Regions from separate parts of the Neobacillus sp. D3-1R genome, predicted to be linked through region 1. Evidence: riboswitches for the same ligand, from Rfam matches in the RefSeq annotation. Region 1 holds a riboswitch; the other holds the start of a gene.
What was found. Region 1 has a riboswitch for cyclic di-AMP ahead of ACSBPO_RS09100 (APC family permease). Riboswitches for the same ligand answer to the same signal wherever they lie in the genome.
Positions count from the first base shown of each region.

Region 1 (5,570 bases):
ACAGAAACGGTTTGAAAAGAATCACTTTCAGCAATATGATGCTTAATGCTTGTGTTAGTAGGGGAAATCACTATTTCCTCTATATTGGTAGTCATGCCTCTTGCCTTAAATGTTCCTTTTAACACTCCAAGTGGTTCTATGGTTTTTAATGGCAATTCAAACGAATGAGAGGTTTTCTCTTCATCTGCATCAATATGAGTTTTATACATTTCATTTTCATTAACAGAAACGGTTAAATTTCCGTCTAAATAACTGTTTCTGTACGTGTTTAATGAGAGAGATAAATTAGAATCTGAATTTACAACTATATCATTTAATTCAACCGAAAGCTCATTACAGCTGTCTAATTTTTTTATCACATCATTATTAGTTGCAACTGTAACAAATTCTTCCCAATTAGTAAAAGTTCCAAAAGAAACGAATAATTTATTTGTTTCTTTACATTCTCCAGGTTGGAGGGAGCCTAATTCGTCTTCAATAACAAATTGCCATCCTTCAGGTGCCGCATTACAGCTAGGGGACCATGAAACTCCGATAGGATGAACATTTTCAGAGAAATACCAATTCCCTGAAATACTACTTGGCTGTATATCCCCAAATTCAAGAGGACGATTCTCTGAAAAATAGACAATTTTATCGTTTAATGGAAAATAAGTTTGGCGAAGCTCATGATAAATTGGCAAACATAGGGCAACCGTTTCATAAGCGGCTGATCCTTGATTTTTTACCTCTATCCAGTAATTTACGATACCATCTGCAAATAATTGCACTTTTTTGATTACCTGAATTCCTTCCATCTCATCCGAAGCTAAATGGATAGTTAAGAGAATAGAAGAGGCTTCCACTTCCCAGGTTACTGATTCTGGATTCTTTTTTGTAAACTCATTGGCATATGGTTTTCCTAGTCTAGCTGGCAAAATGGCAAAGGGTTGCTTTGTTGCTGTGTTTTTGCCAATAGTCATGATTAAATCTCTTTTTCGGACATTCACTTGACTAAGACCATTATAAATATGCCAATAATCTAGTGATTCGCCGCCAAATCTTTCGCCGATTCCTTTAAAAGCTATACTTATTTTCTGTTCAAACGCTAGTTTTGTTCCATCCATTCTTCTTGCTTTTACATGAAGCTGCGGGTTAAAGAATCCGTGTTTCTTAACAGTTATAGGAATAGAAAGGGTTTTTTGTCCTTTTCCAGCCACCATCACAGCTAATTCGTTTTCTTCAAATATTATCTGATCATTCTCAGGTAACAAAATCAAATATTCTGCATCATCCCTAAAATTGTTTTTAACTTCTAATTCAATCGTGGTCATTTTATTTAACGGACAAACATTTCCGATATAGGATGCTTTGATTTTAGCAGGCTGTTCTGGGAATACGCCTAGCTTTAATTCACATTCCCGTCCATCTAGAGAGACCTTAACCGAAACAACTGGATGAGTTCTCCAAGGATTCGGTTCATCACCAGATTTCACCAACATTTCGCTTGTTAATACTGCCTCATCGATCACTTCCGCTTCAGCTTCAATACAATATTCAATCCTATCATGACCGGAACCGGAAGCTTTAAAGGTAATAGGTGTATTCGTTTTATTTAGTAGTTTTATTTGAAATGTTTGTTTTGTATTTTCAATTAACTCATGGTCGTTTAATTGAATTTGCAGTAAGTACTCATCTGTTTCTATTAAACTTATACCCCGTCCAGTTCTCTCCATTTGAACCCGTGCAAATGTATGATCTTTTTTCCATTCATATTCATAAAAGGTAAATCCATTTTGTTTGATACCATCAGGCTTTACTTCAATCTTTCTAACACTAGAACCGTACCAATCAAGTTCTTTAAAAACCGGAGCTAAAAGTGGTGTATTCATGATCTGTGGGATAAAATTCATGAGATGGGTCGTATTATCTCGATCTTCCCAGAAAAACCCACATTTTTTATATAAAGGTACCGCCTTCGTATTCCCTGGCCAAGTATATAAATCTAGTCGCGGCCAACCAAGCTCAATCGTTTTTTCAATTGCCTTTAAAACGAGTTTCTTACCGATTTTTTGACCATGATAATCCGGGCGTACATTTAGAAGGGGGATATATAACGAACCAGTATCCTCCTTGTATTCTGATAAACCACAATAGCCGACAACTTCTTCGCCATTCACAGCCAGATAAAGAACGATATTGTCTGAATTAGCTTCTTTTTTCTTTACTTGCTCTTCGGTCATGACTCGTGTATCTCCGCCCCAGCCGTCACGACTCAAGTTCCACATTTTTGCAATTCCTTTTGCTAATCCTTCATGGTACTGGACAATTTGAATGGTTTCGATGACTTTATTCATATATTGATTCTCCTTTAAGTTTTACTAAGTTTCTTTGTTCCTTTTTGTATAAGTGATTTGATTTTTGATTGTATCCATCTGCATCATCCTCCTTTTGTAAAATAGGAATGTTTTTCCATCCCCATTTTATCGTACAGTGTAAAAAAAACCTTGTAAAGAAAATTTGGAATATTATCGTAATGGTGTTAATCTATTAAAGGCAAATATGTTTTAATAGGAAGGTTACCATGGAACAAGTCAAAATATATATTCGATATTTAGTAGATAGTGACGCAGAGGAGTTACTGAAAATTCGATTGGAAAATCGAAACTTTTTTCAAACATTTGAACCAATAAGGTTAGATTCTCATTTTACATACGAGGAACAATTAAGAGAAATAAGGAAAGCTACATCTGATATTGAAAATGACCGAGGCTATACGTTTGGGATTTTTTTATATAATACAAATAAGCTTATTGGTAGAATTACATTATCAGGGATTGTTCGAGGTCCTTTTCAAAATGCTAACTTAGGCTATTATTTGAGCCAAGATCAAAATGGAAAGGGGTATGTGACGGAAGTGGTAGGGTTAATAGTAGAAAAGGCATTTGAGGAGTTAAATTTACACAGAATACAAGCTGCGGTAATGCCAAAAAACATTCCTTCCAAACGCATTCTTGAAAAAAATGGTTTTAAAAGGGAAGGTTATTCCCAAAAATACTTAAATATAAATGGTGTTTGGGAAGATCACGAGATTTATGCTCTTATTAAGGAAGACTAAGTGAATATAACGTAAATTAATAATAAATGTAAAAAGCACTCACTAATTTGAGTGCTTTTTATGATTTTTGAGTCTGAAAAGGTTCATCACCAGGTTTATTATAGATATCTTTACTTCATACTAAACAAATAATCATATTTTTTTGAGGTGACAGGAATGGGCTTGATTGATACCTTTCTTCATTTAGAGGTAACAGCTTTAGAGAAAAGTTTTCTTAAAAAGGAAGTTTTAAAAACGTGTCAAAAATGCAATGGTATAGGTTTTATGATGGTATCAAATTCAAATGTCCGTTTTCCATTTGATAATGGTAGTAAATGCTCTGCATGTAAAGGTGTGGGCTATGAGCTGCCATAACCATAAGTAGTTTTAAAAAAACACTTTACAAATGCAACAGCCAGGAGTATGATGATTTTTGTTTCAAATTTCTAAATCGCTGAATCTATTAAAGAACGGGGCAACCATTTTGTGTGGTAAAGTTTATCACTTGGGGTGAATCCTTTTATAAAGGTAGGGCTACTCATGGTCCGAATCCGACAGCTACCCTCGTAAGCGTTTATTGAGAAGAAGGTGGAACTGATGAGACACGATTTGTAAATGTCCACAGGGCTATGTCTTTGCCTATGTGGACTTTTTTTTGTTAATTAAGAAATTAGGGGAAAAATAAGAAGAGTATATCATTTCAGAGGTGCAACATCATGCTTTCTTCATTGAAAAGGTTGTTAATAGGTAGACCATTAAAATCAACAGAACTAGGAGAGCATAAGCTAAATAAATTAAAGGCTTTAGCAATTCTCTCTTCGGATGCCCTTTCATCTGTTGCGTATGGTCCAGAGCAAATTTTATTAGTATTGGTAACGGTTAGTACTGTTGCCTATTGGTATTCAATCCCGATTGCTATAGGGGTTTTGGTTTTATTAGCAGCACTTATATTATCTTATCGCCAAATTATTTATTCCTATCCAAATGGCGGTGGTGCATACGTTGTATCTAAGGAAAATCTTGGAGTAAATTATGGCTTAATTGCTGGTGGTTCCTTGTTAGTTGATTACATACTTACAGTTGCCGTTAGTGTATCCGCTGGAACAGATGCGATTACCTCTGCGTTTCCATCATTACATCAGCATACAGTAGGCATTTCCATCATTTTTGTTATTATTATTACCATCTTAAACTTAAGGGGATTAACGGAGTCTGCTTCTTTTTTAGCCTATCCGGTTTATTTATTTGTCCTTGCTTTGTTTATTTTAATAGGGGTTGGCATATACAAAATACTCACTGGTCAAGTATCACCAGAATTGCATGCACCTATAGGGACTCCAGTTGCAGGAATTTCATTATTTCTTTTACTGAAGGCTTTTGCATCAGGAAGCTCAGCTTTAACCGGGGTTGAAGCAATATCCAATGCCATTCCAAATTTTAAAGATCCGGCACCGAAAAATGCTGCGAAAACACTTGCTTCAATGGGAATACTGCTTGGTATATTATTTTCAGGAATCATTTACTTAGCGTATTACTATGGCATATCACCAAAGGTCGAAGAAACGGTTGTCTCGCAAATAGCAGAAGATACTTTCGGTAGAAGTGTAGTCTATTATTTTATCCAGGGTACAACCGCCTTGATCCTTATTCTTGCTGCAAATACGGGCTATTCGGCTTTCCCGATGTTGGCTTTTAGTTTAGCAAAAGATAAATATATACCAAGAATGTTTACAATACGAGGAGACCGACTAGGCTATTCAAATGGAATAATTACGTTAGGAATTGCATCTATTTTCTTAATTGTTGTTTTTGGTGGACATACTGAGCAATTAATTCCTTTATACGCGGTCGGGGTGTTCATTCCTTTTACGCTTTCACAGACTGGTATGACAATAAAGTGGATTCGTGAAAAACCAAAAGGTTGGATCTTTAAACTACTTGCAAATTCTTTAGGAGCTTTTATTAGTTTTGTGGTTACTATCATGTTCTTTTTAACAAAATTTGAACAAGTATGGTCCGTTTTAGTTTTTGTTCCTGCTATTGTTTTCGTTTTCCACCGTATTAAGAAGCACTACGAATTAGTAGGGGAGCAATTAAGAATTAATCCGAATGAGCCAGCAATTCCAATTGAAGGGAATGTCATCATAGTTCCTGTTGCGGGGATGACAAAGGTCGTTGAGAATTCTATTAATTATGCGAAATCCTTAACAGATCAAGTCATTGCTGTTTATATTGCTTTTGAAAGAGAAGATGAAAAAATATTTGAGGAGAAATGGAATAATCTCCATCCCGATGTTAGATTAGTAACCTTACATTCACAATATCGAAGTATTATCCACCCGTTAACCAAATTTATTGATACTGTTGAACATAAAGCAAGGGAATCAAATTATTGGGTTACTGTTTTAATCCCTCAGTTTGTCCCTAAAAAGAGTTGGCACAATATCCTTCATAACCAATCTAGTTTAATGATTCGGACGTACCTACTGTTCAA
Region 1 covers NZ_CP197471.1:1,793,310-1,798,879, forward strand. Annotated here, with positions in the region: gene ACSBPO_RS09085 (GNAT family N-acetyltransferase) at 1-2,336, opposite strand, end outside; gene ACSBPO_RS09090 (GNAT family N-acetyltransferase) at 2,564-3,097, shown strand; gene ACSBPO_RS09095 (hypothetical protein) at 3,254-3,451, shown strand; cyclic di-AMP (ydaO/yuaA leader) riboswitch at 3,519-3,665, shown strand; gene ACSBPO_RS09100 (APC family permease) at 3,793-5,570, shown strand, end outside.

Region 2 (5,570 bases), 340 kb from region 1:
TAAGCTTGCTTGGGGGACCAATCTATTGGGGGTTAATAGCTGCATGTATCGGATTTATCGTTGGCTTAGCTCTTCGTCTATTTACAGAAATAGTGATAAAAAAAAGACGAAGATTATTAAAAGGATTCCATTCTGAGATTATTATGATCGTGGACTGTAATGAATCTCAAGGAGAGTTAGTGGAGAATATCCTATTTAGTCATTACGCACTCGGTGTAGCAAAAGTGATGTGAGTACTGAAATAAACATACAGTAAGAGTTCCAATTGGTATAATAAAATTGGAATTATTTATTAAAAATATATTACTACCAATAGGAGATGGATGAATGAGATTGTTTGGCTCCATATTGACCATAATTGTTTTTAGTTTATTTGGATTTGTGGGCACTATAGTGGCATTACTTTCAGGGAATGATGAGTTCTATGGCTTAGGGATCCCTATCATGACGTTTGGTATCATTGTCATTATTATTCTAGCAATCTATGGTCAATTAAAGAAAAAAGTACCCAAGATTTGTGCCATTGGTTTTGTTGGAATAAGTGCGGTTTCCATAATGGGTTTTGAAGGCTATCATTCATATTTAAGGAGTCTCGAAGTAGTAAGCACCCAAGATGTTAATCTGTCTGAATATCGGCCATTTGTTGAAGAAACAAAAGCGGTATCTTTAGATAATCCCTCCACTTTTAAAATAAAAGACAATCTCCCAAAACTAGATGGCGCCACGGCATTATACCCTGTATATTCATCTTTTGTTCAAGCCGTTTACCCGAAAAAAGAGTATCCCTTATATGAAGGCGAGGTTGTTTCCAGCCAAACTAACGGTGCGTTTGACCGTCTAATGAACGGAGAAGTTGACATCATTTTTATGGCACACCCTTCAGAAGAACAAATGAATCGTGCTGAGAGATTAGGGAAAAAGTTAACCCTGACTCCCATTGGCAGAGAAGCATTTGTGTTCTTTGTCCATTCAAAAAATCCAGTTGATCAACTTTCACTCAAACAAATTCTAGGAATTTATTCCGGTGAAATCACAAATTGGGAGGAAGTAGGGGGAAGTAGGGAAGAAATACGTGCCTTTCAACGACCTGAAGGAAGCGGAAGTCAAACAACGTTGAAAAAGTTTATGGGTAGTACTCCTTTAATGGATGCTCCATCCGAAGATATTGTCTCAGCAATGGGCGGTATTATTAGAGAAACGACTAATTATCAAAATAGAAAAAATGCGATTGGTTTTTCCTTCAGACATTTTTCACAGGAAATGGTTCATAATGGAAAAATCAAAAATATTGCCGTTGAAGGTGTATTACCGACAAAAGAAAATATCCAAAATAATACCTATCCCATTGTCGCTGAATTTTATGCTATCACGGCTGATAGTAAAAATCCTCATATTGAAACATTTATTAATTGGATGCTATCCAAACAAGGGCAAAAGATCGTAGACTTGTCGGGGTATGTACCTCTGAACTAAAGGTTGCATGGAAATTAGCTCACAGAGACCTAATTCGAAATAAAGCTAGTCTTGTCAGATTTTAAGAAAGAAATAATGGATAATTTTTTATTGACACAATTTGTTAATAGTCGTATTTTATATTTATCTTTATAATTCAACCTTTTTGCTGAATCAATTGAGCGGGGGAACCAATTTTTGATAAACCATGTTTATCTTGGGGTGAATCTTAACATATTAAGTTAAGAAGGGATACTCTCAATCCCTAATCCGACAGCTAACTCCGTAAGCGTTTTGAGGGAAGGGTTAATGATTTCATTGACCATTCTTTTCTTAAGAGTGGTCTTTTTGTGTTCATTAGGAAGGAGAAATCATATTAAATGAAGAAAATGTTTGCAGTTTTTGGTCTAGGGCGTTTTGGTGGAAGTTTAGTAAAAGAGTTTTCAGAACTTGGTGTTGAGGTAATGGCAATCGATATAGATCAAGATAAGGTAAATGAATATTCCATGATAGCCACACATGCAGTCCAATGTAATGCCATTGATGAGTCTACACTAAAAGCATTAGGGGTTAGAAACTTTGATCACGCATTCGTTTCTTTTGGGGACAATATTGAATCAAGTATTTTAACATCACTATTGCTTAAAGAATTGGGAGTTCCTATTGTATGGTCAAAGGCTCAGAATGATTATCATCAAAAGGTTTTAGAAAAAGTTGGGGTAGATCGTGTTATTCATCCGGAAAGAGATATGGCTAAAAGAATAGCTAATCATATCGTTACTGATAAAATCATTGATTATATTGAGTTATCCAAAAATTACAGTATGGTAGAGATTCGAGCTAGTGATAAAATCCATAATAAAACCTTAATGGACCTAGATGTACGTGCAAAATACGGCTGTAATATTGTTGGATTTCAAAGAGGAGAAGAAATTGTTGTTGCCCCTTCGGCAGAAGATATGATCTACAAAGGGGATGTACTAATCGTTCTTGGTCATAATGCAGATATACATAGGTTCGAGGAAGAAGGCGTTTAACATGAAGTATAAAAATATTAACCTTTCGCCTTATCAGTTATTAAGCATAATCTTTCTTATTTTTATCTTTATAGGAACGCTATTATTAAAATTGCCTTTCGCTACAACCGAACCAATTACATGGATTGATGCTTTATTCACAACGACATCTGCGATGACAGTAACGGGCCTCGCAGTCGTTGATACAGCACAAACTTACACCTTATTTGGAGAGATTGTCATTTTATTCTTGATTCAACTTGGCGGATTAGGAATCATGTCCTTTGCTGTATTAATTTATATTATGTTAGGAAAAAAAATTGGTATTAAGGAACGGATATTAATACAACAAGCCTTAAACCAGACATCTATAGGTGGAATTATAAAATTAGTCAAAACTCTTTTTTTATTTTCCTTCACAGTCGAATTTATAGCCATGCTCCTACTGGCGTATAGATGGGTTCCAGAGTTTGGTTGGGGAAAAGGGTTTTATTATAGTATTTTTCATTCCATATCAGCTTTTAATAACGCAGGATTTGCACTATGGTCAGATAGTCTGATGAGATTTGTTGGGGATCCGACTATTAATATTGTGATTTCGTTGTTATTTATAATAGGTGGAATCGGTTTTACTGTATTAGCAGATTTAAAATATAAAAATACCTTTCGTAAATTAAGTCTTCATTCCAAAATTATGATCATCGGAACTCTCGTTATAAACGTGGTTGCCATGCTTTTCATTTTTGCATTGGAATATGGAAATCCTAATACATTGGCTGGACTGCCTACTCTTGGTGATAAGTTATGGGCTTCTTATTTTCAAGCTGTTACTCCTAGAACGGCTGGATTCAATTCGTTAGACATAGGAAGTTTAAATGAAGATACGATCTTTTTAATGCTGCTCCTAATGTTTGTTGGGGCAGGAAGTGCTTCTACAGGTGGCGGAATTAAATTAACGACCTTTATGATCATTATTTTTAGTGTAATAACTTTCTTAAAAGGTAAACGAGAAATAGTCATTGCCAAAAGATCTATCGATGAATCGTTTATCGTTCGTTCTTTAGCGATTTCAACGATTGGAATTGTTTTTATTTTTGTAGCGGTTTTTATCTTAAATATCACCGAAAAGGCATCTTTCCTACCCATTCTATTTGAGGTCATTTCTGCTTTTGGAACGGTTGGTTTATCAATGGGGATAACAGGATCACTATCATTTATCGGTAAAATAGTCATTATTTTTATTATGTTTTTAGGTAAAATTGGTCCACTTACTCTTGCGTTCTCATTAGCAAGACCTGAAAAAGCTAAGATAAAATATCCTAACGAAGATATATTAACGGGATAAGTTAAATTTAGAATCAATACCAAATAATTGGTCTTGGTTTTCAATTTCTGAAAGATTTTCATGATAATGTTGGTTTCATGGCAACTAAACAACCCCTTACTTCAAGAACTAGCAGGAACTTTTGATTTTTAAGAGAATTAATGATGGAGCTAAGCTATCTTGTTGGGGGTATCAGACAATGAAAAAATCAACCATTCAATGTATAGATGACCTTGTCTTTATGGAAAAATTGAATCTTTTTGAAAAACCGGATGTGATTCTCTATCATCCCGGTCACTTTCCAGAACTAAATGAACAATTACTAGATTACTATCATCAATTTGGAGCAAAAGTCATCATGATTCCTGGAGTTTTTAACCAGTTCTTAGAGTGTAATGAATATGATTATTATGCTCCGTTGTTAGTAAACAGAGGGATCGAAAAAGAGAAGCTGCTTTCCATTCCTATTACTCATGATTTAAAAGGCGTGGACGGAGTCATTCAATCCGCTTTTGATTACCTCAATAATACAAGCCATAAAAATATTTTATTGGCTGGGAAGTCCTTTTTTAGTAGACGATTTTATTTATTGGCATCTATTTACGCAAATGAAGAGAAGGTACTAGATATATTACCTCTTCAAGATGACAGAGAAATCATACCGACCAAATGGACCCAAAGTGAAAAGGGTAGAGCAAGGGTATTAAATGAAATGGAACAATATTCAAAGATTATTAAAGAAAACTCAAGTGCTATATTTTAATAAGAATTATCTTCGGTATAATTGGTTGATATTTAAATAATAAAACGATGGTCATCTAAAGGTATTGCTTGGATGGGACGGTTATATTTCTCATATATTCCATATGCCTTACAATTCCACCATTTATCTATTTTTTTCTTTATATCTAAAGGAGGAGTTTTATATGTCAAGAGAAGCTTTTAGTGCATCTGGAGCTGTTGCTGTTGGTCCTTATTCACATGCAATTGAAACAGGTGATATAATATTTTTATCTGGGCAAACCCCAGTAGACTCACAGACTGGAAAGCTTGTAGAAGGTGATATTGTTGAACAAACAAATCAATGTTTTAAAAATCTTTTCAATGTATTGGAAGCAGCAGGTTTAACACCTGATCATGTTCAAAAAGTGAATGTATTCTTAACTGATATGAATCATTTCACAGCAATGAATGAAGTTTATGCTCAACAATTTTCTGAGCCATATCCTGCTCGTACAACTATAGGTGTGTCATCCCTACCACTTGGTGCACAGGTTGAAATCGAGATGATAGCTAGAAGATAAAACTTAGGTAAAAATAGCTCTATCAAAATAGGTAGAGATTAGAAACTAGAAAAGGGCGATTCTTCTATCACGAGGGGTCGCCTTTTCTTCACAGCACGGGAGTTTAGTGGAAGAAATCAAGAACCAAGATGAACAGAGCCTTTACTATGTGCAAAAGGGAGGGATAATATGAGACATCGTCATTTTGTATTGCCAACTGTTACTGCCATCATTTTAGCACTGGTTGGGATCCTATTCTATCAGTGGTTAAATCAACCGATTAAGGGCAGTAACTTTACGAAGATGACCATTTATTTGAACCGGGATACAGAAGGTCCATATGTGATTACTGAAAAAGACGTTATCGATGAATACATTAAAAAAATCAACACGGGTTTGAGAAAGGATATAACCAAAATCCAATTCGAACACGGTCCTGATGGAAGAATTATACTTGAAGGAAATAAAACGGTTGAGGTAAAAGTGTTCAGTAAT
Region 2 covers NZ_CP197471.1:2,131,734-2,137,303, forward strand. Annotated here, with positions in the region: partial or broken gene ACSBPO_RS10880 (hypothetical protein) at 1-233, shown strand, start outside; gene ACSBPO_RS10885 (PstS family phosphate ABC transporter substrate-binding protein) at 328-1,473, shown strand; cyclic di-AMP (ydaO/yuaA leader) riboswitch at 1,610-1,760, shown strand; gene ACSBPO_RS10890 (potassium channel family protein) at 1,833-2,489, shown strand; gene ACSBPO_RS10895 (TrkH family potassium uptake protein) at 2,491-3,813, shown strand; gene ACSBPO_RS10900 (hypothetical protein) at 3,992-4,555, shown strand; gene ACSBPO_RS10905 (RidA family protein) at 4,719-5,096, shown strand; gene ACSBPO_RS10910 (hypothetical protein) at 5,265-5,570, shown strand, end outside.
Region 2: linked by a shared signal. The riboswitch ahead of ACSBPO_RS10890 (potassium channel family protein) and the one ahead of ACSBPO_RS09100 (APC family permease) in region 1 are both predicted to bind cyclic di-AMP.